One region of the Marinobacter sp. LQ44 genome, then DNA from elsewhere that is predicted to be linked to it. Evidence: predicted binding sites of a transcription regulator. Region 1 holds the regulator's gene; each other region holds the start of a gene.
What was found. The regulator FliA, encoded in region 1, starts transcription of late flagellar genes. The targets are predictions, from matches to a motif close to CTAAAGTTTNNNNNNNNNNNGCCGNTAA.

Region 1 (7,724 bases):
CTTCTCTCGCACCTCTGGCATTTCAATGCCATGATCAACGGAGTTTCTTACCAGGTGAACCAGCGGGTCGGACAGCGCTTCGACCAGGTTCTTGTCCAGGTCGGTTTCTTCCCCGTGCATCACCAGGTTGATTTCTTTCTTCAGCCCTCGGGCCAGGTCTCGTACCACCCGTGGGAAGCGCCCGAATACCTTTTTGATCGGTTGCATGCGGGTCTGCATGACCGCCGCCTGCAAATCGGTGGTCACCACGTCGAGGTTGGCGACCGCCTTGTGCATATGTTCATCTTCGCTCTCGGAGCCCAGACGCTGCAGACGATTACGGACCAGCACCAGCTCACCCACCATATTCATGATGTCGTCAAGGCGCTTGGTATCCACCCGCACGGTGGTCTCAGCTGTGGGCGCCGCATCTCTTGCCGGAGCGGCGGGGGCTGCCGGTTTGGCTTCCTGCTTGGCGGGTTCCGGTTGTTTTGGCTCCGGCTTCTTTGGCTCAGGCCTGGCCGCAGGCTCAGGTTTGGTCTCCCCTGCGGGGGCTGCACCAGGGCTCTTGCCTTTGCCGTGCAGCTCATCCAGCAGATTTTCAAACTCGTCATCGGTGATCAGATCATCACCAGTGGATGATTTTGCCGGTTCTTCTGGTTCCGGCTCCGGCGGGGTGTCGTTATCAACAACCGGGGCGCCGGCAAACTGGCCTTTGCCGTGCAACTGATCCAGCAGGGCTTCAAATTCGTCGTCGGTGATCTCGTCGCCGTCTGATCCGGCGTCATTGGCGGAGGTGTTTTCCGGTGCGGCCGCCGGCTGTTGCTCCGCACCTTTTTCATCGGCCAGGGCATCCAGCAGTTGCTCAAACTCTTCGTCGGTAATATCACCGGAATCATTGCCCGCACCCACGGCAGGTTCGGGTTCTGGGGTTGGCGTTACCGGCGCTGCCGTGTCGCCTTCCGGCTTGGCAAGTTCATCCAGCGCGGCGATCAATTCGTCCGGAGCCGGCGTCGGCTCTTCACGGTTACGAACCTGATCAAACATGGCGTTGACGTGGTCCAGGGCTTCCAGCACCACGTCCATCAATTCGGAGGTAACCTTGCGCTTGTGGTTGCGAAGGATATCGAACACATTTTCCGCAGAGTGACAGCAGTTGACCAGCGCTTCGAGCTGCAGGAACCCGGCACCGCCCTTGACCGTGTGGAAACCACGGAAGATGGCGTTGAGCAGGTTGCTGTCATCCGGATGCTGCTCAAGATCTACCAGCTGCTCGGACAGCTTTTCGAGAATCTCGCCGGCCTCAACCAGGAAGTCCTGCAGGATCTCTTCGTCGGCATCAAACGCCATGCGTCACCCTCTATAATCGTTCAGAAACCGAGACTGGATAACAGGTCATCAACGTCGTCCTGCCCCGAAACTACATCATCACGCTCCTCAGCCTTGATCTGAGGCCCTACCCCTTTTTCGGCCGATTCTTCTTTTTCTTCAATCTGGTGCACAGTGCCGGTGAGCTGGTCCACGTGGCTGGCCATCACCACCAGGCCAAGCAGGTTCTCTTCGACTTCTTTCACAAGGGCCGTGACTTTCTGGATAACCTGCCCGGTAAGATCCTGAAAGTCCTGGGCCAGAAGGACTTCAGACAGATTGCTGTACAGGGTATCGGAATCTGTCGCCAGGCCCGCAAAGAAGCGATCAATGCGTCCGTACAGTTCCCGGAATTCTGCCGGCTCCATTTCCCGACGGCGCAACCGCTGCCATTCGTCTCGCAGGGCGGTCGCTTCGTCGCGCATGGTGTGCGCCACCGGCATGCTTTCTTCGACCAGGTCCATGGTGCGATTGGCCGCCTGGCTGGTCATCTGGACAACGTAGGCCAGCCGATCCGAGGCATCGGACATCTTGGACAAGACTTCTTTCTGCTCGGCACTGCGGGCGTCTATCTGAAAATTCCGGATAGCCTCGTGCAGGCTCCGGGTCAACCGCCCCACTTCCCGATAGAGGCTCTGGTCGCGAACTTCACTTAGCTCGTTGATCACCGACATTGCCCGGGCGTAGTTACCGGAACTGATGCATTCGGCCAACTCCGAACTCTGCTGCTGGAGCTTTTCGGTTACCTCCGGGTCGAGGCCCTGATGGTTCTCGTTCTTGTCAGTCATGACAGCCATCCGACCTCTGGTTACTGGATTCGCTCGAAGATCTTCTCAATCTTTTCCTTGAGAACGGCAGCAGTAAACGGTTTGACGACGTACCCGTTAACGCCGGCCTGGGCCGCCGCCACAATCTGGTCACGCTTGGCCTCCGCAGTTACCATCAGCACCGGCAGGTTCTTCAGGTTCTCGTCTGCCCGCACCGCCTTGAGCAGATCAAAACCCGACATGCCTGGCATGTTCCAGTCGGTCACCAGGAAGTCGTACTTGCCGCTCCTGAGCATGGGCAAGGCAGTGTTGCCATCGTCCGCTTCATCCGTATTGGTGAAGCCAAGATCGCGCAGCAGATTCTTGATGATTCGCCGCATTGTGGAAAAGTCATCCACAATGAGAATTTTCATGTTTTTGTCCAATGGGACCTCCAGTCAGTAACACCCGGATTTCATTAAGCCTTTTGAAAGTCTAGCAGGCCGCTGCTTTAACCGCTTATTGTGTGTTGTTTGGCCGCGTTGTAAAGCGCCGGTTACCAAAATCTACACAGTTACGCGCCGCGCGGTCAGCGCCGGCCCGGTTTATTCTGGCTCGTCTTCCCGCCAATCGGACAACCGTCCCCTGAGACGAAGGGCCGCCTGGCTATGAATCTGGCTGACCCGGCTCTCGCTGACGCCAAGCACCGCGCCAATTTCCTTCAGGTTGAGCTCTTCCTGGTAGTAGAGGCTCAACACCAGCTTTTCTCGCTCAGGAAGCTCTTCGATTGCCTCTGCCAGGCTTTTCTGGAATGCATTTGATGCAATGCCATCCAGGGGATTATCGCTGGCCTCTGTTTCTTCTATCGGCAGCTCCCCGGATTCATTGAGCTCATCAAGGCTAAAAAGTCGGCCACTGTTGGCGTCTGCCAGGGAGGCATGATATTCCGACAGCTCAATGCCCAACTCTTCGGCAACATCAACATCCTGGGCCTCGCGCCCGGTGCGGTCTTCAACCGTCTTGATGGCTGCGGCGATACGGCGGGCATTGCGGTGAACGGAGCGGGGAACCCAGTCGCCCTTGCGGATTTCATCCACCATGGCACCGCGGATACGAATACCTGCGTAGGTTTCAAAGGTGGCACCCTTGCCGGTGGAATAGCGTTGCGCAGCTTCCAGCAGGCCGATCATGCCCGCCTGCATGAGATCTTCAAGCTGGACCGAAGCCGGCAAACGGGCCATCAAGTGTAGGGCGATTTTCTTGACCAGCGGCGCATGCTCCTCAATCAGCTGAGAGGGGCCTTTTGCGCCAGCCTGATGGTAGATTCCCAGGTTTTTCGCCAATGTCATGTATCCGGTTTTCTTATAGGACTGGATTCAGATCAGACTTCGACGAGCCTCTCCACGAAAAACTCCAGATGCCCTCTTGGCGATGATGGCAGCGGCCAGCTGTCCACTTTCTCTGCCAGGGCACGGATCGCCAGCGACGCCTTGGCCCGTGGATAGGCATCCAGAACGGCCCGCTGCCGCTGGACGGCTTTTTTGACGGCTTCGTCGTAAGGCACGATACCTACATATTGTAGTGCTACATCAAGGAAACGCTCGGTGACACGGGTCAGTTTTTCATACAGATGCCGGCCTTCCTGCTCGTTTCGCACCTGATTCGCCAGAATACGGAAACGGTTGGTGCCGTAGTCGCGATTCATCAGTTTGATCAGGGCATAGGCATCGGTGATCGAGGTAGGCTCATCGCACACCACCAGCAGCAATTCCTGGGAGGCCCGCAGGAAACTGACGACGGACTCGGAAATACCGGCTGCAGTGTCAACAATCAGCACATCAATCTGGTCACCCAGCTCGCTGAAGGCGTTGATCAGCCCCGCATGTTCCATCGGGCTCAACTGGGTCATACGCTGGGTGCCGGACGATGCGGGGACAATCTTGATACCACCCGGGCCGTTGACCAGCACGTCCTTGAGGTCGCACTCGCCACTGAGCACATCCTGCAGGTTGCGATTGGCGGTAATGCCCAACAGCACGTCGATATTGGCAAGGCCAAGGTCTGCATCCAGCAACACCACCCGTCGGCCTTTCTGGGCCAGCGCGATACCGAGGTTGACGGACACATTACTCTTGCCGACACCGCCCTTGCCGCCGGTAACCGCAATCACCTGAACCGGATGTGGTCTGCTCATACTGTTATCAGTCTCTTACTGCGTTCTTGTGTGGGCACAAACGGCAGCGCACCGGCTGTACCACCGGGCCTCAGGCCCCTTCTGCAACGGCCTGGCCGTGCTGCATTGTTTTCAGGCGTTCTACGCCCAACCGCACCAGAGGAATGGCCTCTGCCCGGTGCAGGTCTTCGGGAATCTTCTGGCCATCGGTATACCACGCCACTGGCAGGCCGGTTTCCATGACAAAGCCCAAAGACTCACCCAGTGTCAGCGCTTCGTCAATCTTGGTCATGACGCAGCCTGCAAGGTTTGCCATCTTATAGCAATGCCACACGGATTTCATGATGCGCGGCTGGCTGGTGGCAGACACGACCAGATGGGTACGGACATTGTGATCGCTCCGGGCCAACTCCGCCAGCTGTTCCTGATAACCGCGATCCGAGCTGGTCAGCCCGGCGGTATCAATCAGAACCAGGTGCCGATCTGACAATTCCTCCAGAATGTCATCCAGGGAATGACTCTCGTCCACAACCCGAACCGGCACATTGAGAATACGGCCAAACACGAACAGCTGTTCATGGGCTGCCACCCGGTAGCGATCGGTGGTGACCAACGCCAGGGAATCCGGCCCATGCTCCAGTACATATTGAGCTGCCAGCTTGCCAATGGTGGTGGTCTTCCCAGACCCGGTTGGCCCCACCAGCGCATAGACGCCGCCGGCCTGAAGCCAGTGTTCCCGAGCGGTACGTACGCCGGTGGCCAGCATCTTCAGGGATTGCTTCCAACCGTCTTCCAACCTGCCGGCGCGATGCTGACGAGACAGAGAGGTTGCCAGCTCCGCGCCCAGGCCAAATTCCTGCAGCCGCTCTGCAAGCCTCTGCTGAACTGCATTGGATGCCGCGACGGCAGGCTTCTCGGGTACCGAGGTACGGCCGCTGACCATCTCTCTCAGGGAGTTGATTTCCGCTCTCATGCTCGCCAACTCATCCGAGTAGCCCGCCGCTGGCCGGCCACCTGCATTGCCCACCGAGGTCGACCCGCCAGCCAGCTCACCTGACCAGTCGGCAGCCGGCCGATCGTCAGCCAGTGCACGATCATATTCCGCGCCGATACCCGCCCGCTTCTCCCGCACTTCGCGAATGCGATTGCGTGATCGGTTCAACTCTTCTTCCAGCCGACGATGCTGGTCTGCCTGCAGCTCCGCCAGGCGGGAGCCGTTGGTGGCCTGTGCCGCTCTCTCGCCAAGGCGCTGGCGTGCCATATTTTCGTCATAGTCCAGGGCCGTCACAATTTCGACGCCTCCGTCCACCCGGCGATTGGACAAAATAACGGCATCCGGTCCCATCTCATGACTGACCTGTTTCAGGGCTTCGGCCATGGTCTTTGCAAAAAACCGTTGTACTTTCATAGCGTTTCATCCTCCACCGGCGTGCCCGAATCGGGTGCTCGCCTTGCCCTGCCGGCCTTACTGACCAACAGAGGCGACTATCGTGATCTGTTTGTTATCCGGAATTTCCTGGTACGAGAGCACATGCAAACGCTCTACCCCATAACTGGCAAACTTTGCCAGCACTGGCCGCAAGGGCCCGGAAACCAGAAGAATCGCCGGCTTGCCCAGCATTTCCTGGCGCTGAACACTGTCCTGAAGGGACCGCTGCAGCTTTTCCACCATATTGGGCTCAAGCACCAGGCCAATATCGTCCTGTCCGCCGGATTGTTGACTCTGCTGAACTGACTTAAGCAACAACTGTTCCAGGTCTGGATCCAGAGTGATCACCGGTATCTCGGTGTCATTGCCACAGATGCTCTGAACGATCATTCGGCGCAGCGCCTGGCGAGCCAGGGTGGTCAACAGTTTCGGGTCCTGGCTTCTGGGATGGACGTTAACGATGGCTTCGGCAATGGAGCGCATATCCCTGACCGGCACTTCTTCCCGGAGCAGATTCTGAAGCACCCGCAACAGGACGCTCACGGAAATCGTCGTAGGCACCAGCTCCTCAGCCAGTTTCGGGGCCATTTTCTCCAACTGGTCCAGCCACTTCTGGGCCTCTTCATGGCCGATAAGTTCATGGGCGTGCTTTTGCAGAATCTGGTTAAGGTGGGTAGCCACCACCGTGCTGGCATCCACCACGGTGTAGCCCAGAGTCTGGGCCTGGTCTTTCTTGTCAGGCTCAATCCAGATGGCATCCAGGCCGAAGGCCGGGTCTTTGCCGGCAATGCCTTCCACCTTGCCGAACACCTGACCCGGATCAATGGCCAGCTCACGTTCCGGGTGAATCTCCGCCTCGGCAATGGTCACACCCATCAGGGTAATGCGATAGACGTTCGGCATAAGGTCCAGATTGTCCCGAATGTGCACTGACGGCATCAGGAAACCCAGATCCTGAGACAGTTTTTTGCGAACCCCCTTGATGCGACTGAGCAGCTGCCCGCCCTGGGATTTATCGACCAGAGGAATCAGCCGGTAGCCCACTTCCAGACCAACGATGTCAACGGTCGCCACATCATCCCAGCCCAGCTCCCGGGTTTCACCGGGCGCCGGCAGCGCCTGTCCTTCTGCGCCGGACCGATCCTGAACCACCTCGCCACCGGCACGGGGCGCTCCACCAGCCATGCCGCCACGACCGGCGTAAACGCCCTCTTCTTCCACAGTCTGGCTTTGCTTTTTCCAGATCAGCCAGGCCGCACCGGCCGCAAGGCTGCCCAATCCAAGGAAGGCAACATGGGGCATGCCCGGAATCAGGCCCAGGATAATCAGGATGACGGCGGCAATACCGATGGCCTTCGGCGCGTTGAACATCTGATGAATGATCTGCCCGCCCATGTCCTGGCTGGCCGTTACCCGCGTTACCATGATGGCAGCGGAAGTAGACAGCAACAGTGATGGAATCTGGGCAACCAGGCCGTCACCGATGGTCAGCAGCGCGTACCGCTGCATCGCCAGGCCAAAGTCCAGGCCATGCTGGAGCATGCCGATCGAGATACCACCGATGATATTGATCGCAAGAATCAGCAACCCCGCAATGGCATCGCCCTTCACAAACTTGGACGCACCATCCATAGACCCATAGAAATCCGCTTCCTGGGCAATCTCCGAACGGCGGCTTTTGGCCTCGTCCTGGTTGATCAGGCCCGCGTTCAAATCCGCATCAATGGCCATCTGCTTGCCGGGCATGGCGTCCAGGGTAAAGCGGGCACTGACTTCCGACACCCGGCCGGCGCCCTTGGTCACTACCAGGAAGTTGATTATCATCAGGATGGCAAACACCACCAGACCAACGGCGTAGTTACCGCCGATCAGAACCTCACCGAACGATTCGATCACCTTACCGGCGGCATCGCCACCTTCGTGACCGTTGAGCAGGACAATCCGGGTAGAGGCCACGTTCAACCCCAGACGCAGGAGCGTGGCAACCAGCAGTACCGTCGGGAACGACGCAAACTCCATGGGCCGAAGC
Region 2 (7,724 bases), 1.5 Mb from region 1:
TTACCGTGCGTACGGGGCGGAGCCGGTTCAGACGCCCTATTCCCAAGTCTACAGTGACCTTCAGCTACGCAAGATCGACGGCCAGACCAACCCGGTGTTTGCCATTGAGGAAATGGATTTCCATGAAGTGCAGACCACCCTCACCATGGCACAGGCGTCCTATTTTGTCGCCTCGATCGTGTCTAATCAGCAGTGGTACAACAACCTGCCCGAACAGGAACGCACCTGGCTGAACGAGGCGGTGCGGGATCTGGCGGAGTTCGCCTGGGACAGCCAGGAAGCCCTTAATCAGCAGCGACTGGAGCGCATGGTGGAAACCGGCGGAATTCAGGTAATCCGGCTTAACCAGGAGGAGCGGGAACGATTCCGGCAAGCCAGCCTGCCGGTACGGGACAAATACCTTGAACAGACCGGTGAAACCGGCCGGGCCCTGCTGGAATTTGTGGACGAATGGACGCAGCCCTAGGCTGCGTCTGTCACCCGTTTTGATACCATCCGAACGCCTTCCCGGGCACAGACATCGGCCGCCCTTGCGGTCAGGTCCGAGATAAACCGGCTCTGCTCCCTGGGCTCCAATGGGTAGGCCTTGAGGCGATAGCGCATGGCGTCGTCAGTGGCGGAAACGGTCACAATCACCGGCTGATAGGTTTTGGTCAATGGGCAGGTAAACACCACGTCCCGAAACAGCTGCTGCATCCGCGCCACGTTGTGGTTTGGGTCCAGGTGCAGCTCGGCCACACACATCAGGTTGTCGGTGCCGTCATTGCCGTTCGCCAGCAGGGTATTCCACAACAGGCTGTGGGGAATCACGATCACGGTGTCATCCAGGGTGACAATCTCCGCTGCCCTAGTACCGATCGACCTCACCTCACCGTACCGACCGTTCACCTCAATCCAGTCCCCCGGGCGATAAGGCATCTCATAGAGGGTCACAATGCCCGCGATCAGACTGTTGGCGTAATCCTTGAAGGCAAACCCCAGCGCCAGGCCCAGGGCCCCGAAAATTGCCACCATGTTCTCAAAAGACGGCTCCACCAGGATGGGCACCACCGTCACAATGGTCAGCACAATAATCAGTAACCGCAGAAGCGGTACTGACGCCAGCAGGTAAAGCCTGAGTTTGCCCCCGAGCTTCCCCGCGAGGGCCGGGAGCAGCTTTTGCACCAGCATGATCACTAAAGATGCCAGTATCACCACCATCAATGCATTCAGCAACGCGTCAGTAGTGATCGAAGCAAATGTCTCCCTGAAACCGAAATCGCCCATCGAGATCTCCTAGAAACCATCCACGGGATAGCCCCGGGCCTGAAGGTTCTTGCGAACGGCGGAGTACCCCAGTGGGGTGACCCGATACACATCCGATTCAGGTGCTCGGCCAACCAGCTCGGACCGGATTAGCCGGTCCAGAGTCAAGGCAATATCCTGTTTCTGTAGCCCGGTCACCAATGCCACCTGCTCGGTATCAAGGCCGTCGTGCAACAACAAGGCATGCAGAATGTGGCTCGGCTGTCGCCCGGCACTCGCAGGCACCGAGGGCAGGCTGATCTGATCCAGCGGAGCAACCCAGCACCGACGCCCGGCCAGCCGGACAACTTCCTTGCCCGAGTCTTCATCGTCTTTCTCAGGCCGGGCCCGCAAGGTACGTTGCCAGATGGCGAGCGCAACGCCCCGGTTGCCCCGAGCAAGGGTTGCCAGGTCTTGGTTAAAGCTGCTGTATTTCAGGTCAGAGTCCTGCCCGGGTGCCGGCAGAACATACAACCCATCGCGGGTCATTCTGGCAGTAACCTGCTGCTCTCCCTGGCCGGACGCCAGGTAATCCAGCCACCGGGTCAATTGCTCACCAGTCAGCGGCGCCAGGGTGTAAGGTGCCAGGCTGAGCTCCGGTGAATACTGGCGCCAGAACTGCCAGCACCAGCTGGAACAGCCAACCATGCCATTACCGGCATGGTCCAGCGCGATGCGAGCGAAGAGTTCCCGAAGCAGATTCAGCCCGCCCGGATGCCTGAGCCAGAAATCCGCAAGTTCCGGAATCACCCAGTCGCCGCCGGACAGTTGTTCATCCCACCAGGCGCCAGCGTCCTGCTCTGTCATCAACAGGTTATCCGGAGGTGTCAGCACTCTCCGGGACAGGCAGCGCAGGGCTTCCTTCACCCCGGAAAACGGAGGCGCCACCACAAAGTTCACCTCACGATGGCTGGCTCCGTCACGGTGTAGCTGATCGAACTGGTCCACCAATACCTGCGCCAGCAATGCGGCATCCGGTTCCGGTGCAAATTCCTTCAGCCGATCCCCAGACAGCATCGGCAGATCATCCAGGCTCTGGAATGCCTGCTCCTCCGGGCTGATACCGGCTCTCAACTGGTCAAGAATGTCCCGAAAGGCGCCGCGGATGGTTTTCTGAACCGAGGTCTCAGGGGTTTTCCATTGGTCCAGCGCAATCAGTCCGCCAGGCAGATACGGGTGGTCTTCTACAACGTCATTCGCCAATGCGATACTCCCGCCAGATTATTCCGGAACCAGCCAGCTCAGGGACTGAGATAAGCCAAGCCCTGCGTCGCCCTGCACATCATCCATCATAGCCACGAAGCGTTGTTCAAAGCCCCAGGGCGGATTCACCACCAACAAACCTGAACCGACCATGCCGCGCTCCGGCGGTTGATCCAGCCGCACCTCATGGCGCAGGATCTTGCGCACGTCGCCTTTTTCCAGCTCGCTAATCAGGCGCTGCTCCAATCCGCTGGTCAGGATGGGATACCAGATAAGATAGACCCCGTGACGGCATTTTTTCCATGCCTTGTGCAAAGTATCCGAAACCTGCTGGTAATCGTCTTTGATCTCATAGGAGGGATCGATCAGGGTCAGCAGTCTTGGCTGGGGCGGCGGCAACTGTCGGACCAGTCCTGCCAGTCCATCCTGCTGCAGCACCCGGACACCGGCATCACGAGCCCAGATTTCCAGGGCTCGCCCCTCGGACGGGTGCAGTTCAAAGGCCGTCACGGAATCACCAGGGCGGGCAAATTCCGCAAACCAGGCGGGAGAACCGGGATAATGGGCCAGGGTTTCACCAGCACCATTATGACGTGCCAACACCTCCAGCATCGGGCGCCAGTCCATTGACGCCAGCCTCTGGCGCATGGCCCACAATCGCTGGATACCGCTGTCGGCCTCCGCCGTTTTCCTGGCCCGGTCGCTGGCCAGATCGTACATCGCACTGCCGGCGTGGGTATCAAAACAGGCAATCGGGGTCTTTTTCGCCTGCATCATGGCCAGCGCCAGCGTGAGGGCAGCGTGTTTTTGCACATCGGCAAAGTTGCCAGCGTGAAAGGCGTGAAGGTAACTCAGCATAGGGGGCTCCTGATCTCAGGCGCCCATTAAGCATCACCTGCCGGGCCCAGGCAACCCTGCTGGAAGCCCGCAACGTGGCACTTGCACCCTCCAAGCCGGTGATCAGGCACCCGGCAACCTGCTATGCTTGCGCTCTTGTGAAATAAGGAGAACAACCTTGCCTGGCCAGAGTAACGCCCCCGTTGACCAGCTGTATGCCCTCATCGCTAACGAAGAAGACGCCAGGGTCTGCAAAGACATTCCCGAGGAGGCCTGTCGGGAGGTACCCAGGAATTTCTTTCTGATTCTTGCGGCCAATGTTTTGACCAAGCTCGGCGACCTTCTGATCAGCCCGAAAACCGTTCTGGCGTGGATGATGAGCGCCGTCGGCGCCCCTGCCCTGGTGGCCTGGCTGGTGCCGATACGGGAATCCGGTTCCATGGTGCCTCAAATGGTGATTGCCGCCTGGGTTCGGCGCAAGGCGGTGCGCAAGTGGTTCTGGACACTGGGTAGCTTCGGGCAGTCAGTCAGCGTGGTTGGTATGGCCGCCAGCGTATGGTTTCTGGAAGGTTATGCTGCCGGCCTGGGCATCATTGCAGGGTTAGTGGTGTTTTCCCTGGCCCGGGGCTTTTGCTCGGTGGCCATGAAAGACGTTCAGGGCAAGTGCATCCCGAAAACCCGTCGGGGCCGGTTGTCTGGCCTTGCCACCACCATTGGCGGCTCCCTGACGGTCGCCATGACCGCTCTGCTGTTCTGGGATCGTGGCGATCCAACCCTCGGGTTCTACAGCCTGCTTCTGCTGCTCGCAGCCGCGCTGTGGATCATCGCCGGTGTTCTGTTCGCCAGTGTGGAAGAATTCCCCGGTGAAACCGGCGGCGGCAACAATGCCATGACCGAAGCCATTCAGAGTTTGTCGCTGCTGAGAGACGATGCGCCCTTTCGCCACTTCGTGGTAACCCGTGCCCTGCTGCTATGCTCGGCCTTGGCGTCGCCCTATTTCGTAGTGCTGGCGCAGAAGCAATCGGATATCGGCTGGATGCTTGGGGTGTTTCTGTTGGCCAGTAGCTTGGCCAGCTCGGTCAGTGCCAGTTTCTGGGGCTGGGCGGCAGATACCTCAAGCCGGCGGGTCATCATACGGGGCGCAGCCATGGCCAGCGCCGTCTGCCTGTTGGTGGGCTTCAGTGCCTTGATCTTCGGGCCGGATGTAGGCGGCGCCTGGTTCTACCCCGCCGCATTCTTTGTTCTGAGCATCGCCCATGCCGGCGTGCGCCTGGGGCGTAAAACCTACCTGGTGGATATGGCCGGCGGCAACAAACGCACAGACTATACCGCCGTCAGCAATACGGTGATCGGGGTTCTGCTGCTGGTAACCGGGGGGATTACCGCCGCGCTTTCGCTGATTTCAGACATCGCGGTGATTATCGTACTGGGGCTGATGGGCTTTACCGGAATGGTCAGCGCCCTGCGCCTGAAAGAGGTCACTGAAGACTGAGTATCCCGTTACTCGGGTGCCTTGCCGTCGTTCAGCGCCAGGGCGCCTTTAACAATGCGATAAATCACCCAGATGGCCATCCCCAGAAGGATAAACCAGCCAATAATAACCATCAGGGTAATGGTGCCGATCACCAGCCACAGCAGACCAATCCAGAAGGTGCGGATCTGCCAGCGAAAATGAGGCTCAATCCAGGTGCCACGCACCTCATCCATCTTGACGTAGTTGATGATCACCCCGACCAGCGCCGTGATCCCGCCAAGAAAGAAGGCCAGCCCCTGCAAAATATAGACAATAATCGCCAGGTTGCGGGCGGAATCCGCCCCCTGCGGTTTGTTCTGATCCGATTCAGCGGGAATAAACTCAGGCTCAACCACACTCAACTCCTATCAACCAAACCCGCAGCATAGCAGCGAACCTCAGTACCTGGAAGGCCGATAGCCGATCCGGAAACCACCCCAGTGCTTGCCGTTAACAAAGATGGGCACCGACAGGTCATGCATGATTTCACCGGTATCGCGCCGGTAGGTTTGCAACAACATGTCCTGAGTGTGGCTACCACAACGAATACCGGTGCGATCATTGAACAGTCGCTTACTCCGGCTTTTCACCAGATCCACTTCGGGGTTACCGGTGGGCGGGTGGGCAAAATCCCGATTGTGGGTTGGCACGTAGCCATCCGGGGCGCAGGCAATGGAGAAGACGATGGCATCGTGGGAATTCTTGATGCTCTCCTGCACCGCTGGCAGTACCTGGTCAGTGAAACGGTCGAAGGCGCTACTGTATTGCTGGGGGTTGGTGTTCGGGATCGGCTCTCGCTTCTTCTCGAATAGGGCCGATTCGCTCAGTTTGCCCTGCTCAATGGCCTGCTCAAAAAGCTCACCGATCTGGGCGGCCCCCGCACGCGCCTGATCAAAGAACGATCGGTGGTAACTCTGGCTACTGTTCAACGCAAACGCGGCATTGGCGTTTTCCGACAGTTCCATCAGAGTGGCCGCCTGATCCGCCAGCGACGCCACACTGCTGTCGCTTTCAGCAATATGATCTCGCACCGATTCAATGGCAGAGAACACCTGTTCCAGACTCTGCTCATTGGCCTGGTCAATCTCTGCAATGCGGGCAACCTGCTGCTGCACCCGGTCGGATTGGTCGCGAATCAGATCCAGCTGCGCGCCAACGCTTTCAACGGATGTCAGCCCCTGCTCCACGGAGCGGGCCAGGTCCTCAATACGGGCAACGATCAGGGAAGTATCGCCCTGGATTTCTTCCAGGGTTTCCGCCACTTCGCTGGTCGCTTGTGCAGTGCGCCCCGCCAGCTGTCGAACCTCATCTGCCACCACGGCAAAGCCCCGGCCCTGATCACCGGCCCGCGCTGCTTCGATAGCGGCGTTCAGGGCCAGCAGGTTGGTCTGCTCAGCAATGCCCTGGATAGTAGAGGTAACGCCCTGAATCTTGGTGGACTTTTCATTCAGTGCCTGAATCAGGCTGAGATTCTCTCCTGACTGCTGATGCACAATCCGGACACTTTCAATGGCGGAAACCAACGCCTGGCGCCCCTCAACGCTGACTTCCCGGTTCTGCAACGCCATGGTGGCGGCGTTGGTGGCCTGTTCGGACGACTCACGAACAGACTCGGTTATCTTACCGGCGTAATCGGCCATCTGGGCGGTTTCTTCCACCTGCCGGTCGAGGCGTTTTTTCACCTGATCCGCCGCGTAGGACACTTCGGCCGCGGAAATGGCGTTCTTGTCGGCACTGTCAGACAGGGTCTCCACCAACGCCTTGCCTGCACGGGCGTCCTCCAGCAACTGCTGGCATTGGGCTCTCAGAGGGTGGCCCTCCGCAAGCGAGCCATCATTCAGGCCGGCAATACCTTTCTCGATCGGCTCCAGTACCCGCGCAATCAGATAGCCGGCCGCCACCGCCAGACCAAGCACCAGACCGATCAACATCGAGGCCGCATCCAGCCCTAACAACGGTGCCACCCACAGGCAGACAATGCCGAGCGCAACAGCAATGCCCACCCCCCAAATAATTGCAGCGCGATCGAGTAAGCCCATGGTGCCCTCTTCTTTATCATTGCGTACGCAAACATTTTGTTATTTAAGGCCAGTGTTGAGAGTAAAGAATTGATACAGGTTAATAACTCATACTTTAGTGGATTCTGCATGCCACTACTGGCTCCCTGATCAATTTATCGGCAGATTCCCGGGAATCTGTAACAAAAAAACCGCACCCCGAAGGGTACGGTTTTCAGGGCGGAACGTGACGGAGCGTTAGCTGCCGATCTTGCCACCGTCATCCTTGGTGATCACCACCGTGGCAGAACGCGGAATGCTGTTTCCGCCGTCTGGCCAGTGGCTGATCAGGTTACCGTTCTCAAACTCATCACGGCTTGTTGTTGCGCCAGGGTGCTGCACGTTGATAAACATTGTGCGCTGGTCCGGGGTGGTGACAACGCCGGTGATTTCCTGGCCAATAGGGCCTGTCAGGAATCGGCGCAATACGCCATTGACCGGGTCTGCAGCCAGCATCTGGTTATTACCGAACTGGGCAAAATCGCCACTGTTCTGGACGCTTTCACTGATGTCGGTCTGGATCCACAGACGGGAATCTGCGTCGAACCAAAGGCCATCGGGGTTAACAAATTTCTGATCATCATCCAGACCAGCATTCTGAAACTCCGAATCGTCCTCAGGACCAGCCAGCAGGAAGATATCCCAGTTGAATACCATGGCAGTTCCAGAGTCATTTCCTTCCTGCCAGCGAATGATATGTCCCCAGGGATTGGCAGCACGCGGGTTGGCTTCATCACTCTCTTCCCGGCGGGAGTTGTTGGTCAGTGTGAAGTACACCTCGCGGGTGTTTGGATCTACTGCCCCCCACTCAGGACGGTCCATTTTGGTAG
Region 3 (7,724 bases), 1.1 Mb from region 1:
AGACGGCGACACGGTAACGGTGGGTAATGAAACCCTGGAAGTACTGCATACCCCAGGCCACACCCCTGGCCATGTGGTGTTCTTCCATCGCGGCTCAAGACTGGCCCAGGTGGGTGACGTGCTGTTCAATGGCTCTATCGGCCGAACGGATTTCCCGAAAGGCGACTACAACACCCTGATTCATTCCATCCGGGAAAAGCTGTTCCCCCTGGGGGACGATGTGAACTTCATCTGCGGCCACGGCCCCATGTCCACCTTCGGCCGGGAACGAGCCACTAATCCGTTTGTATCCGATCACCGGGGCTGAGCGCCCCGGTGCCCGCGGCCGAAATTATTGTTGCGACAACCGGAACTGCTCGATGGTCTTGCGCAGGGCTTCGGCCATAGCCAGGAGATCACCGGCAATGCGGGCGGTTTCCTGGGCATCGCTGGAGGTCTGCTCCGCCGAACGGCTGATTTCAATCACGTTGTGATTGATGGATTCCGACACATTGCTCTGCTCGTTGGCCGCACTTTCCATTTCTTCATTCAGGCCGGTGATTTCGCGCACCGCCGCAGCGATGGTCTGCAATTCCGTTTCCACTTTCAGAATTGATTCCACCTGATGCTGGGCCAGTTCGGAGGCATGGCGCATGGTGCCCACGCAATCCACCACCTCTTTTTTCAGGCCGTCAATGGTGTGGCGAATCTCCTCTGTGGACGCCTGGGTGCGGGACGCCAGTGCACGCACTTCATCAGCTACCACCGCAAATCCACGGCCCTGTTCACCCGCACGGGCGGCTTCGATGGCGGCGTTCAGGGCCAGCAGGTTGGTTTGGTCTGCAATCTCGGAAATCAACTCCAGCCGGGTTGCCATCTCGGTAGTGCGCTGGTCCAGCTGTTCGATTCGCTGCGCACCGCTCTGCACCTCGGTATTCAGTGTCTCAATACCTTTCACGGCGTTGTGGGCCAGTTGTTCACCGGTCTCCGCCGCCTTCGCTGTGTCTGCGGATTTGCGAGCGGTATTCACCGCGTTCTCCCGCACCTGAACTGCGGATGCCGCCATCTCTGTAGTGGCGCTGGCTACCTGATCGGTATTGTCTCGTTGAGCGAGAACCTCACGTTCCGTGGTTTCCGCCTTGCCGGCGATGGTCCGTGCCGCTGCTTCAACCTGGGCAGCATTGTCCATGACCGTATTCATGCTTTCCCGAATCTTCGCCACCATTCGGTTAAATGCCCTGGACAGTGAACCGATTTCATCGTTGCGTGTAACCTCCAGTTCAATGGAGAGGTCTGAGTTCCTGGAGATTTCATCCATCCGGTCATGGAGCCTGCGCAACCGGGAGAACACCAGCCGCCCCAGAACCAGGGCGGTCAGGAAGAAAATCACCACAAAAATGACCACCTGAACACCACCACCCACCAGCAACTGCTGCTGCAGGCGGGCATCACTCTGGGCCAGGGAGTAATCCACACGAATAGCCCCCAGAATGTCCCCTTCCTGGGCCTGGTGGCAGCCAAGGCAATTCACGCCCTGATAGTCGGCCTGCGCAATAACCGGCTCGATCAGGGTATAAACCCGGCCCTGGTCATTTGCCGAGTAAAGCTCCACCCGCTCGCCACGCAGTGCCCGCATATCCTCAGGTTCGCGACGCCTCTCCTCCGCGTTGCCGGCGCCGTACATCGCGTTCAACTGATCACTGCGCACCACCCGGATGTCCAGAACATCCTCGGATGCCTTGGCCCGATCACGCAGTACATCCCGATTGTTGATGGTGCCTGTCACCATCATGGTGTTGAGCCCGTCAAAGTAGGATTTTGCCAGCCCGTCTACATATTTGTGGCTGAACTCCTCAAGATGCGCTCGCTGCGACTGGGCGCTGTAAACAACGGTGAACGCCAAAATGATGGAAAACGCCACGGCCAGGGCCGACAGCAGCAAAAAGCGGATCGAGTGTTGTTTTTTCATGGTACCCCGGCAGCGGAAGATCAACTGAACAACCACCTGTTATGACGGCAGTTTCGGGTATAACTTTATAGACATACGTCAATTTTTATATGACCCAGATCAGCCCGATGCCATCCCTATGACACTCGTTGCAAAGTTTTACATTTCCACGCAAGTACAGACTGCGAAACCTCAAGAACAACCTGGCCCAAAACCTGCTTGTTACTCACAAACACACCCCATAATCGAATTTCCGGCAGTTATTTACCGCCGAGGAGGAAATGCACCATGTCTTTGCTGACATCCCTGATACAAGCCAGCACACGCTTTCAGCAAGCCATGGACAGCCGCCAGGCACCCGCAGCCAAGCCCGATGGCGAGAAACCCGCTGCCACGAAGCAACCCGAAGCCGCCGGCAACCCGGGTGATGACCGCTTTACCCCGTCCGGGCAGTCAGAACTGGACCCCGGCAGCCTGAAAGCTCGCAAGCTCCCACTCGGCCAGTACAAACAGACCGTTGCGCAGGATCTCTCCTTTGTTCGTGAAACCCTCCGGCACAAACTTGCCGAGTACAACCTGCACCCGGCAACGGCCCTGAGCGTGGGAAAAGGCGAGAACGGCAATGCGGTAGTTGAGGGGAAGCTGCCAGAAGAGCTTCGCGAAAGAATTGAAATGGACCTGAACAACAACCGGGGCTTCCGGGAAGCCTTCAGTCGGCTGAGCGTCAGCGAACCGACACTACACTTTATGGATAACGCCCTGAAGCTCAATCAGGCCTACGGCGTGAACAACTCCCTGCTGGATTCACTGCTCAGCGACAACCAGCAGTTCAACGGATTACAGGATGTCATCCACCGTTACGACAGCCTGAAACGCAATGCCAACAGCGGCCAATCCGACTTCGGTAACAGCGCACAACGCTACGCCTTCAACCTGAACACCCGGGCCTGATGCCCGGGTGGCATGGGTCTTTGACCGTTAAACCTGAAACGGAGCGGGATCACCTTTACCCACCCGCGTAACCTCCGGGGCATCCCCGAGGAAGTTCACCACGGTAGTCGCTTCCATACCGCAGAACCCGCCATCAATGATCAAATCCAGCTCGTGTTCCAGAACACCCCGGATTTCATAGGGATCGGTCATTGGCTCCGTTTCATCGGGCAGAATCAGGGTACTGCTCATGATCGGCTCGCCCAACTCGCCCAGCAGCTCCCGAACAATCTCGTTATCCGGCACCCGCACGCCAATAGACCGACGCTTGGGATGCAACAACCGGCGCGGCACCTCACTGGTGGCTGGCAGAATGAACGTATACGGCCCCGGCGTGAACGTCTTCAGCAAACGGTACTGCGTGTTATCCACCTTGGCGTACACACCAATATCCGACAAATCCCGGCACACCAGCGTAAAGTTATGCTTGTCATCCAGCTTCCGGATACGCTTGATACGATCCGCTGCCTGCTTGTCACCCAGGTGACAACCCAGCGCATACCCGGAATCCGTGGGATACACAATCACCCCACCCTTGCGAAGAATATCAACCGCCTGGTTAATCAACCGCTTCTGCGGATTCTCAGGATGGATCTGGAAAAACTGACTCATGAATTCACTCCCTGTCCCAATTTCGCAGCCATGGCGTCATCGCCCTTCGAACCGCCCATACAACCGGGCGAATCCGGCGCCGCCTGACCACTGGCCGCCCACTCCTCCGGCGTATACAAATGCAACGCCAAAGCATGCACAGGCCCCGCCAGCTCTTCCGCCAACACTTTATAAATGGCCTGATGCCGCTTAACTTTCATCTGACCGGCAAAATCCGGCGACACCAGCGTCACCTTGAAATGGGTTTCCGAATTCGGCGGCACGGAATGCATGTGGCTCTCGTTCTCCACAGCCAGCAGCTGCGCGGCAAAACCGTCTCTAAGTTTTGCTTCAATTGCGTTCTGAACTTTCATAACTACTCCACAACCGTCCGTTTAAGTCACCGCAGCCGCCTCCCCCAACACAACCAGTCTACTACACAACAAACGATAACCCCGAAGCCCTTGACACAAAAGCCCCAAACAGACACATTCCGATGCCACTCAGCGAACCACCAACACCATGCACCTGTACATCGCCGAAAAACCCAGCCTGGCCAGAGCCATCGCCGCCGCCCTCCCCGGCCCGCACCAGAAAGGCCAGGGCTGGATCCGTTGCGGAAACGGCCAGGAAGCCGCCACCGTCAGCTGGTGCATCGGCCATCTGCTGGAGCCGGCCGAGCCCGCCCGCTACAACCCGGCATGGAAAAAGTGGCGCCAGGAAGACCTGCCCATGTTCCCCGAACAATGGCAGCTCACCCCCAAAGACAGCGTAAAACAGCAACTCAAGGTGCTCGAATCCCTGATTCGACAGGCCGACGTGATCACCCACGCCGGCGACCCGGACCGTGAAGGCCAGCTTCTGGTGGATGAAGTACTGCGCTACGTTGGCACCACCGTTCCGGTAAAACGGGTACTGATTAACGACCTGACTCCCAGCGCCGTTGCGCGCTCCATTCAGGCACCCAGAGACAACAAGGAATTCCGCCGGCTATCCCATTCCGCCCTGGCCCGACAAAGGGCCGACTGGTTGTATGGGATCAACCTCACCCGGTTCTACACCCTGAGCTACCAGCAACAGGGTCAGGACGGCGTTTACTCGGTTGGCCGAGTACAAACACCGGTGCTCGGCCTGGTTGTGGAGCGGGATAACACCATCGAGAACTTCGAGCCCAAGCCCTGGTACCGAATTGAAGGTCAATTCCAAGCCTCCGAAGAGGACGCGGACCAACGCCCGTTTACCGCCCGCTGGCTGCCGGATGAAACCTATGAAGACCATCTGGACGAAGAGAAACGCCTGCTCAGCAGGGACGTGGCCGAGCAAATTGCCCGTGCCGTGAACGGTCGGCCTGGCACCATCGCAGAATCCCGCTTCAGAGACCGGCCCGAGCCACCGCCCCTGCCGCTGTCCCTGTCGGCACTGCAGATAGAAGCCGGGCGACTGTTCCGGATGGGTGCCAAAGACGTGCTGGACACCGCCCAGAATCTGTATGAACGGCACCAGTTGATCACCTACCCCCGGTCCGACAACCGTTACCTGCCCGAGGAACATTTTCATCAGCGGGAGCAGGTGATTCGCGCTATTAGCCGGGTATCCGGCGAGCTGGAAGCGCTCACAGGGCAACTGGACAGCAACCGGCGCTCTGCGGCCTGGAACGACAAACAGGTGGACGCCCACCACGCGATCATTCCAACCGTCCGCCCTACCCCGAATGGCAAGCTGACGGCCGCCGAGGAAAAGATCTACAACCTGATCAGCCGCTACTATCTGATGCAGTTCGCCCAGGATGCGGTTCACCGTGAGGGAAAACTGACGGTGCAGGTTCAGGAACACAGATTCCGGGCCACCGAGACGGCGATACTCACCCCCGGCTGGAAAGCCCTGGAGCTGAAACTTCGGGAGAACAACAACGAGCCGGAAAAACCCCCGCTGCCAAGGCTGGGGAGCCGTGAGCCGGTCACCTGCAGCAACACCACGGTAACCGAACGCAAAACTCAGCCACCCCAGCACTTTACCGATGCCACCTTGCTGTCGGCGATGACCAACATCGCTCGTTTCGTGGCGGCCCCGGAACTGCGTAAAACCCTGAGGGAGACCGATGGCCTGGGCACGGAAGCCACCCGCGCCGCCATTATCGACACACTGTTCCGGCGAGATTACCTGTACCGGGAAAAGCGATTCATCCGCGCCACCGACAAAGGCAAGGCGCTGATTTCGGCGCTGCCGGACACTATCCGTACCCCGGACCGTACAGCGGTCTGGGAAGCAACACTGGAGAGCATCCGCCGCGGCGAAGACGACCCCAGGGCATTTCTGGAGTCGCTAAAGCAGGAGATCCGCGAATTCATTCATCGGGCGCCCGATGCGACCGGAACTCCTGCCAGCAAAACGTCTGTGCATTGCCCAAAGTGCCGGGCGCCCATGATCGAGCGGGAAGGAAAATTCGGACGTTTTTTTGCCTGCACCCGCTACCCAAAATGTAAAGGCACGCGCCCTCTGGAAGACAGTGCACCAGCAGACGGAACCGGGCAGAAACCCGTGCCCTGCCCCCATTGTTTTTCACCCCTGGTGAGGCGCCAAAGCAAAAAAGGCTGGTTCTGGGGCTGCAGTAATTTCCCGGCCTGCCGACAAACAGTGAATGACGCCAACGGCAAACCTGAACTGTAGTTACGGAATTCTACATATCACTACTGAACGCAGCCTCATTTTTTGGGATACTTGGCCTCTAATGCAGGGGATTTCTACTCCGCTCTGTGCCAAGACCACGAAATCGGCAACACCATCGAGGGCCAAGCTCAATGCGCATTGCTCTGCTGGAAGACGAACATGAACAAGCGCAACACATTCAAGCCATTCTCTCCGAGAAAGGTCATCACTGTGACAGCTTCCCCACCGGCCAGGCCTTTCTCGGTGCCGTTCTGCACCGAAGTTATGACCTGATTATCCTGGACTGGCAAATTCCAGACATGACCGGTATCGACGTGCTGGAGAATGTGCGCGCCCAGCTGGACTGGCCCATTCCGGCCATTTTCCTGACCCAGCGGGACAGCGAGGCCGACATCGTCCGGGCGCTGGATGCCGGCGCCGACGACTACCTGTCTAAACCGGCCCGGGCGGCCGAGCTCACCGCCAGGATCAATGCCCTGGCCCGCCGCAGCAACCCTGACAGTGACAAAGAAGTGCTGGTTTACGGTCCGTTTGAAGTCAACACCCGGCAACGAGTCATCCTGCTGCACGGTGAACCGCTTACCCTGACCGACAAGGACTTCGACCTCACCCTGTTCCTGTTTCAGAACCAGGGCCGGCTCCTGACCCGCGAGATGCTGCTGGAACGCGTGTGGGGCCTTGCCCGGGATATCAACACCCGGACCGTTGATACCCACATGAGCCGATTACGCCGCCGGCTGGGTGTAAATCCGGAGAACGGATTCCGCATCAAGACCATTTACCAGCGCGGCTATCGCCTGGAAGCGATCAAAGCCACTGAAGCTGACGAGCCCCGGGAAGACAGTGCAACCAATGCTTGACCGAAAACGCCAAAGCGTCACAGGTTTGCTCCTGTTGATTGTAACCAGCCTGCTGCCCGGCGTGGCTGCCGCCGAGATATCGGTTGCCCGAGGCTCTTCTTCCGCCTCGCCCGCTCAGCAATCGGAAAGCACCCAGGAATGGGTGTATACGCTCCGCTCCGGTGAGACACTCAGCGACATCGGCCAGTCCTTGCTGATGGACCGGGTAACCATTGGCCAGGTGCTGCAATACAATAACCTGCCCGGTAACGCCAGGCTGTCTGCCGGGGAACAAATTCGCATTCCTCTGGCCTGGTTGAAGCGCCAGCCCGAGCCCGCCAGGGTTAGCTCCGCCAGCGGTAATGTTATTCACGTATCGGGCACCACCGGCCAGAAAACGTCACTGACCGAAAATTCTGTCATCCGGGTGGGCGATGAAGTGATCTCCTCTGCTGGCACCGCGACTATCGTCCTGGCTGATGGCTCCGAACTGCGTATGGCGCCCAATTCCAGACTCATTTTCAACCGCCTCACCCAATACGGCAAAGCCGGAATGGCAGATACCCGTGTTCGCCTTCAACGGGGCGAGGTGCATACCCGAGTAAAACCGGTGCTGGAAGATGGTGCCCGGTTCGAAATCGAAACCCCATCAGCGGTCGCCGCTGTTCGAGGTACCGTGTTTTCCATGCAGACATCCGCCTCTGGCAGCA

Region 2: ASQ50_RS05465 (methyl-accepting chemotaxis protein) is a predicted target of FliA. The motif match lies at 7,011-7,038, and genes of this name have one in related genera.
Region 3: ASQ50_RS03865 (methyl-accepting chemotaxis protein) is a predicted target of FliA. The motif match lies at 1,990-2,017, and genes of this name have one in related genera.

What each region holds. Positions count from the first base shown of each region.
Region 1 is NZ_CP014754.1:4,136,065-4,143,788, reverse strand. It holds gene ASQ50_RS18960 (chemotaxis protein CheA) at 1-1,329, opposite strand, end outside; gene ASQ50_RS18955 (protein phosphatase CheZ) at 1,350-2,135, opposite strand; gene cheY (chemotaxis response regulator CheY) at 2,156-2,539, opposite strand; gene ASQ50_RS18945 (RNA polymerase sigma factor FliA) at 2,699-3,442, opposite strand; gene ASQ50_RS18940 (MinD/ParA family protein) at 3,475-4,287, opposite strand; gene flhF (flagellar biosynthesis protein FlhF) at 4,358-5,674, opposite strand; gene flhA (flagellar biosynthesis protein FlhA) at 5,732-7,724, opposite strand, start outside.
Region 2 is NZ_CP014754.1:1,174,249-1,181,972, forward strand. It holds gene dctP (TRAP transporter substrate-binding protein DctP) at 1-466, shown strand, start outside; gene ASQ50_RS05440 (mechanosensitive ion channel family protein) at 463-1,266, opposite strand; gene ASQ50_RS05445 (hypothetical protein) at 1,276-2,487, opposite strand; gene ASQ50_RS05450 (23S rRNA (adenine(2030)-N(6))-methyltransferase RlmJ) at 2,506-3,345, opposite strand; gene ASQ50_RS05455 (MFS transporter) at 3,503-4,816, shown strand; gene ASQ50_RS05460 (DUF4870 family protein) at 4,825-5,193, opposite strand; gene ASQ50_RS05465 (methyl-accepting chemotaxis protein) at 5,236-6,876, opposite strand; gene ASQ50_RS05470 (PhoX family protein) at 7,093-7,724, opposite strand, start outside.
Region 3 is NZ_CP014754.1:820,006-827,729, forward strand. It holds gene ASQ50_RS03860 (MBL fold metallo-hydrolase) at 1-307, shown strand, start outside; gene ASQ50_RS03865 (methyl-accepting chemotaxis protein) at 332-1,948, opposite strand; gene ASQ50_RS03870 (hypothetical protein) at 2,216-2,878, shown strand; gene ASQ50_RS03875 (L-threonylcarbamoyladenylate synthase) at 2,906-3,529, opposite strand; gene ASQ50_RS03880 (BolA family protein) at 3,526-3,882, opposite strand; gene ASQ50_RS03885 (DNA topoisomerase 3) at 4,031-6,175, shown strand; gene ASQ50_RS03890 (response regulator transcription factor) at 6,307-7,035, shown strand; gene ASQ50_RS03895 (FecR domain-containing protein) at 7,028-7,724, shown strand, end outside.